Regions from separate parts of the Clostridium sp. HCS.1 genome, predicted to be linked through region 2. Evidence: riboswitches for the same ligand, from Rfam matches in the RefSeq annotation. Region 2 holds a riboswitch; the other holds the start of a gene.
The links. A riboswitch is a leader RNA that binds a small molecule or an ion and turns the genes downstream of it on or off. The one in region 2 is predicted to bind fluoride.
Positions count from the first base shown of each region.

Region 1: another riboswitch for fluoride. It lies ahead of ACFYH6_RS00900 (chloride channel protein); the one in region 2 lies ahead of ACFYH6_RS02315 (cation:proton antiporter).

Region 1 is NZ_CP170704.1:191,025-194,463, forward strand. It holds gene xylB (xylulokinase) at 1-474, shown strand, start outside; gene ACFYH6_RS00890 (hypothetical protein) at 635-1,285, opposite strand; gene ACFYH6_RS00895 (sigma-70 family RNA polymerase sigma factor) at 1,287-1,823, opposite strand; fluoride riboswitch at 2,007-2,078, shown strand; gene ACFYH6_RS00900 (chloride channel protein) at 2,148-3,377, shown strand.
Region 2 is NZ_CP170704.1:469,787-473,225, forward strand. It holds gene ACFYH6_RS02310 (hypothetical protein) at 1-250, shown strand, start outside; gene ACFYH6_RS02315 (cation:proton antiporter) at 400-1,623, opposite strand; fluoride riboswitch at 1,700-1,774, opposite strand; gene ACFYH6_RS02320 (glycoside hydrolase family 1 protein) at 2,040-3,439, shown strand, end outside.

The DNA of each region.
Region 1 (3,439 bases), 280 kb from region 2:
TCTAATGGATTATTATTTGCTCCTTATATTGTTGGAGAAAGAACTCCTTATGCAGATAGTAATATCAGAGGAACTTTCATAGGAATAGATAAAAGTCATGATTTAAATCACTTTGCTAGAGCAGTAATTGAAGGAATAACATTCTCATTAAAGGATTGCTTTAGTATTTATGAAGACGATAGTGATAGAGAAATAATTTCAGTAGGCGGAGGAGCTAAGTCTAAGGAATGGCTTCAAATTCAGGCTAACGTATTCAATAAGAAGGTAATATCTTTAAAAATAGAAGAAGGTCCATCTCTTGGAGCTGCAATTATAGCATCAGTTTCTTTAAATTGGTTTGACTCCTTTGAAGATGCTGTAAAGGTAATAGTAAAAGAAAAAGACTGCTATTATCCAAATGCAGAAGCAGTAGAAGCATACAAAGAAGTTTATTCTCGTTATAGAAGAGTATATGAAAATATAAAAAATATATAACTAAGGTGCTAGCGCACAGTGAAAAATGAATAATGAAAAAATGAAAAAATTAATGTAGAAACTCCTAAGGGAGTTTTTACATTAATATAATTACATTATAAATTATTGTTTTCGGTTGTTTACCACAGCTATTTTTATTAGTCTATTTCTAATAAATGAGTTATTTAAATATAAGTGAAAGTGGAATTACTAAAAGTAATATATATATAAAGAAGAGAAGAAATTTTTCAAAGGAAGATAGATTCTTCTTTTTATAATCTATTATCTTAATTGATTTTTCATCTTTTAAATATTTAATTATATCTAAAAATAGTTCTTTAGTTTTACTACCAAAGGGCCTTGGAGAAAACTCTTTACCATCTTTAAATTTGATACTTATTGTTTCACATTGATTCCACATATCAGTTAAGCATTCTATATTTTCAATTTCATTGTAGTATCCTTCTTCTAGGAGATTATAAGTGCGTCCCATTTTATATATAAAGATTCTATAATTAGTAATGAATATTCCAAGATATATGATAGATTCTGCCCCCCAGGCTCCAGCCCAAACTCTATGAACATCTTTTTCAAAATAACTTTGAAGAGCAATAATTCTATATTTAATTTTATCATCCTTAGATATTTTAGATATAACTAGATTCTCTAATTCTAAAAATGCTATCTTCTTTAAAACTTTATCATTTTTTATTTTATAAAAGTCTTCACCAATGGTATTTTCTTTTTCAAGGGATATATTCTGTAATTCTATAATTTCATCATCAGAGTATTCTATTGAGTTTAAAAGCTTTAATAAATCTTTATTTTCCATACTATTCACCTACAATACTTTTTAATTTTTTTCTAGCTCTTGAAATTCTAGTATAAATATAATCTTCTGTGCATTCTAATTCTAAAGCTATTTCTTTTATGGAAAAGCCTTGGTAATATTTTTTAATTAGTATATTTCTATCTTTTTCATCGATGCTTTGTAAAAGCATATTAATCATTTGTAAATTTTCAAATTTTTCAAAGTTATTTTCTTCAGATGAAAGTATATTTGGAATATATTCTACTGAGTTATTTATTTTATAATTCTTTCGTTTTATATCTAAGGCTTTATATTTAGTAATAGATATTAACCAATTTCTAAAGCAGCCCTTTTCTTCATTAAAGCAATCAATATTAAACCAAATAGTTGTAAATACATCATTATAGCATTCATCAACAAATTCCTTTTCGTAGGGAGAATTTAATATTTTGGATGAAATATAAATCACTAGTTTACCGTAGTTCTCCATTAGCATACAGAGACTATTTTTATCCTTATTTTTAATACCTTGGACTAAATAAAAATCATTTTGCTCCAAAGAATCTCCTCCTTAATTATATCTCTCTATATATAATATTCGTTTAATATGCTACTTTTCTGTCAACTAATTTATATATTTTACCATAATATAAACAGATTAATGTTAACACATTATTTTTGATTTATAGGGCAAATTGATTTTTATAAGTTGTAGTACTATAATTATTTAAGTAAAATACGAATAATTATTGGAAATGAAGTTCTCCCAGGAGAAATCTAACCATCTATTATGGCTAATGACTTCTATGATTTAATCGTAGAGCATTAGTCTTTTTTATTATTTATAAATTTATTTTTTATTAAAGGGAAAGGTAGGCAAAAGATGAGAATTTTTAAATTAACAATTTCAACTATTATAGTTTCAATTATAATGGGCATTATATCAGCAACATTTTTAAAGTCATTAGAATTAGTTGCAACAATAAGGGGAAGTTTCCCTTATTTAATTCTAACAATACCCTTAATAGGGGTACTAACAACATATATATATTCTAAATATGGAAAAGAATCTAATAGAGGTAATAACTTAATTATTGAAAGTGTTCATAAGGAGATATCAGTTCCCTTTAGAATGATATTTTTAACATTTATTTTTACTATATTAACCCATTTATCTGGAGGATCAGCAGGTAGAGAGGGTACAGCAGTTCAAATAGGAGGAGCATTAACAAATAAGGTAGCAAATATTTTTAAAATGGAGCATAGAGAAAAAAGAATCCTAATTATGGTGGGAATAAGTGCTGCTTTTGGATCAATATTTGGAACTCCTCTTGCAGGAACATTCTTTGGGATGGAAGTGTGCTTTATAGGAAAGCTTAGTTATGAAGCAATGATATATTGTTTTATTGGATCTTATACAGCTAACTTTATTACAGAAGCCCTAGGTATAATGCATCCTGGTCATGTAATACAATCAATACCTAGTATTTCTATTTATACATTTTTAATAGTAGTTCTATCTTCAATTATATTTGGACTTTTTGGAAGAATATTTGCTAAAGGTATTAATTTAGTTAAGGCCTTCTATGGAAAATACATAAAAAATAATATATATAGAGCTTTAATATCATCAGTGGTAGTTTTGTTAGTAATTGTAATATTTAGATTATATAACTTCGAAGGGTTAAGTATTTGGCTTGTTGATAATGGATTCTCAGGAGAGGTAAGTCTTTTAGATCCAATAAAGAAATTAGTATTAACAGTACTAACTTTAGGAGCTGGACTTCAAGGGGGAGAAGTAACACCATTATTCACTATAGGGGCTTCTCTAGGTGGAGCTATAGGAAATATAACTCATGTAGAGCCTTCACTACTAGCAGCCATTGGAATGATTTGCGTTTTTGGAAGTGCTACAAATACACCAATTACTACTATTATTTTAGGAATTAATTTATTTGGAGTACAAGCTATTCCTTACTATGTAATTGGTGCATTGATTAGTTATTACGTAATAGGAAATAATAGTATCTATGAAGCACAAATTATTAATACCCCTAAGTTAAAAAGATATGAAAAATATAAGGGAAAATCCTTAGAAAATATAGAAGAATAATGTAAAATATACTTGACATTTGATGTAAAGCAAACTATACTTAAATTGTAAAGTGAACTTTA
Region 2 (3,439 bases):
GCTTACATTATTAAGAAACTTTAGAGATAATTATATGAAAAATAATAGCTCTACTGATATAGATAAATATTACCAGGTAGCTCCAAGAATAGTAGATAAAATAAACAAGTTGGATGAAAATCTTAAAAATAAATACTATGACTATATATACTCTATAGTTAATAAATGCTGTACTTTAATAGAAAATCAACAGCTTGATGATACTTATAATGAATATAAACTTATGGTAGAAAAGTTATCTAATATATAATTTAAATAAGTAAAAGTAAGAAGGAATATATTTTTGATGGGGTAATAGAAGTAATATTAAAATAAGTTATCTTATAGGTATATTGTATAAAAAAGGCTCTATATATTAGACTCTCATTATGAGTGGCTAAAATATAGAGCCTTTTTTAATTAGGTTAGTTCATTTTCTATATAACCTTGATTTAATAAGTTTGGAGAAGTAAGCTTTATTCCTATAGCTCCAATTGGTGCAGTTATTAAAACACTTAAGATTGCTATGGCCTGCATTATTTCTCCACCAACTATGTTCATTTGAAGTGGAACTCCAGCTTTAGCAGACTGGACGGTGGCCTTAGGTAAATAAGCTATTATACAAAAGATTCTTTCCTTTAAGGTTAAATTTGTACCTATTAAAGAAATTGAAACACCTATAGAACGAATAGTTAATGAAATTATAAGCATTACTACACCTATCCATAAGTATTCACCCACTAGTGATGGATTTATAGCCATTCCAACAAAGGCAAAAAGATATAATTTGCCATACTTCCAAACTACATTTATTCCATCTTGAATTTTCTTAGCTAAATCATTTAAAAATGTTCTTAAGAAGAAGCCATAAATCATTATAGTTAATAATGAATTAAAGGAAGATAAATGCAATTCATTTTCTACATATCTAATTGCTATACAAATTCCTAAAGAAAAAATCACTCTAAGGCTGTTATTATTAATTTTTATTAATATCCCTTTAGTTATGTATGCTAGGACGAAGCCAACTAATATACTCATAACTATTGCTATAGGTATTGAAATTAATTCTGATGCAATAGATATAGATTCACCACTAATACTAGACATATATATACCTATAAAAGTAGTGAATAAAGTGATGGCTACTGTATCATCAGCTGAAGCCCCAACTAAAAGCATTTGTGGAATTGCTTTATCTTGCCCAATTTTTCTGTTAATTAAATCTACCATAGAAGGTACTAAAACAGCTGGACTTACTGCAGCTATTATAAAGCCTAATATGGCTCCTTGGACAAAGGAGAAGTCTAAAAATACCATAGATAAAAATGCAATTGCCAATCCTTCAAGGGTTGCAGGTACAATACTTAATAAAACTGCTGGCCTACCTATTTCCTTCATTTGCTCTAAGCTTATACCAAGACCACCTATAAATAAAACTGTTACCAAAGCAATATCCTTAATATATGTAGAAATATTTAAAATAGCTTCTGGAACAACATTAAGAAAAGCAGGTCCTATAAACATTCCTAATAAAATCATGCCTATAAGTGAGGGTAGTTTTATAAACTCAACCAATTTACCAGTATAATTTGCTAATAGTCCTATAAATATTAAACTTAAAATAGTTACTAAAACATTCATTTGTTAAGCCTCCTGTAGACTAATATAAGTAATGATATTTAAAAAATAAAAAAAGCTAATAATTTCTACAACAAAAAGAGTTGTAGAAGTCATTAGCTATAATAAGCGGTTTTGATAAATATCAAGGGAGAACTTCATTCCCTACAAGGGGAAATTATATCACAGATAAATAGAAAATAAAAGGATATAAAGTAGAATTATATTTGAAATAAAATTTCATTTAAGTTATAATTTAATGAAAGAAAATTACTAAAATGATTTAGATATAAAATTAGTAATAAACTACTTAAGGAAGTAAATCTTTTAGTAATAATTAAAGTGCAAATTACATAATGAAATTTTAGAAAGGAGAAAGCATAAAGAAATTAGAAGTGTAAAATTAAAATAATTCTAATTAGACTATGCTAAAGAAGACTATGAAGAAAATATTATGGGGTGGAGCAACAGCAGCTAGCCAATATGAAGGTGGTTTTAATGAAGGTGGTAAGGGACTAGATACACAAGATTGCCGTCCATACTTACCACGTACTTCTCAAGCAACTACAAAAACAAGACTCCTAAGTTTTGATACTGTTGAAGAAGCTAAAAACTGTAAGGATATAGGTAACTATGCTTTCCGTAGAGGGGTAGAAGGATTCAGTCATATTGATGAAGATTTAGAATTAATAAAGGGACTTGGATTAGATGTATATCGTTTTTCTATATCTTGGGCAAGAATTTTCCCTTTAGGTGATGAAGAGACTCCTAATGAAGAAGGTTTATTATTTTATGATCATATAATTCAAGAGTTAAAGAAAGCAAATATTAAAATATTTATTACAATGAATCACTATGCAGTTCCTTTGCATCTTGTAGAGAAATATGGTGGATGGAGTAATAGAAAAATGGTTGATTTTTATTTTAAATTTGCCAAGGTTGTTATTAATCGTTGGAAAGATGATGTTGATTTTTGGCTTCCTTTTAATGAGATAAATGCAGGTTATTTTTCTCCTTATAATGGTGTTGGACTTATTAAAGAAGAAAATGAAAAATATGATCAATCCCTTGTTTTTCAATCATTACATCATCAATTTATAGCAAGTGCAAAAACAATAGAGTATGGAAAAGATATTTGTAAGGGTAAATTTGGATGTATGATTTCATGTTTCTGCTATTATCCATTAACACCTAGACCAGAAGATAATTTTAAATTAGTACATGATGAAAACGTAAATCAATGGTTTTGTGCAGATGTATTAGCAAGAGGATACTATCCATCATATATGAATCGTTTCTTTGAAGAAGAAAATATTCAAGTGAATATGGAAGAGGGAGATGATATACTTCTTAGAAATAATGTTGCTGACTTTGTTTCATTCTCATACTATTCATCTAGTATTGTTACTATTGAAGATGCTGAGCAAACAGCAGGGAACTTAGTTGCAACAGTTAAAAATCCTTATTTAAAAGCAACAGAATGGGGTTGGCAAATTGATCCTATTGGATTAAGAACTACTCTTAATAAGGTTTATGACCGTTACCAAAAGCCAGTTATTGTTTCAGAAAATGGATTAGGAACTCAAGATATATTAAATGAAGACTTAACTGTCCATGATGATTATAGAATTCAATACCTACAAGAACATTTTACTCAAATTGAAGAAGCCATAAAAGATGGTGTAGATGTTAGAGCATATTTTATGTGGGGAATTATCGATATCGTTTCTGCAGGAAGTGTGGAAATGAAAAAACGTTATGGAGTAATTTATGTTGATGCTGATAATGAAGGCAATGGAACATATAAACGCTATAAGAAGGATAGTTATCAATGGTATAA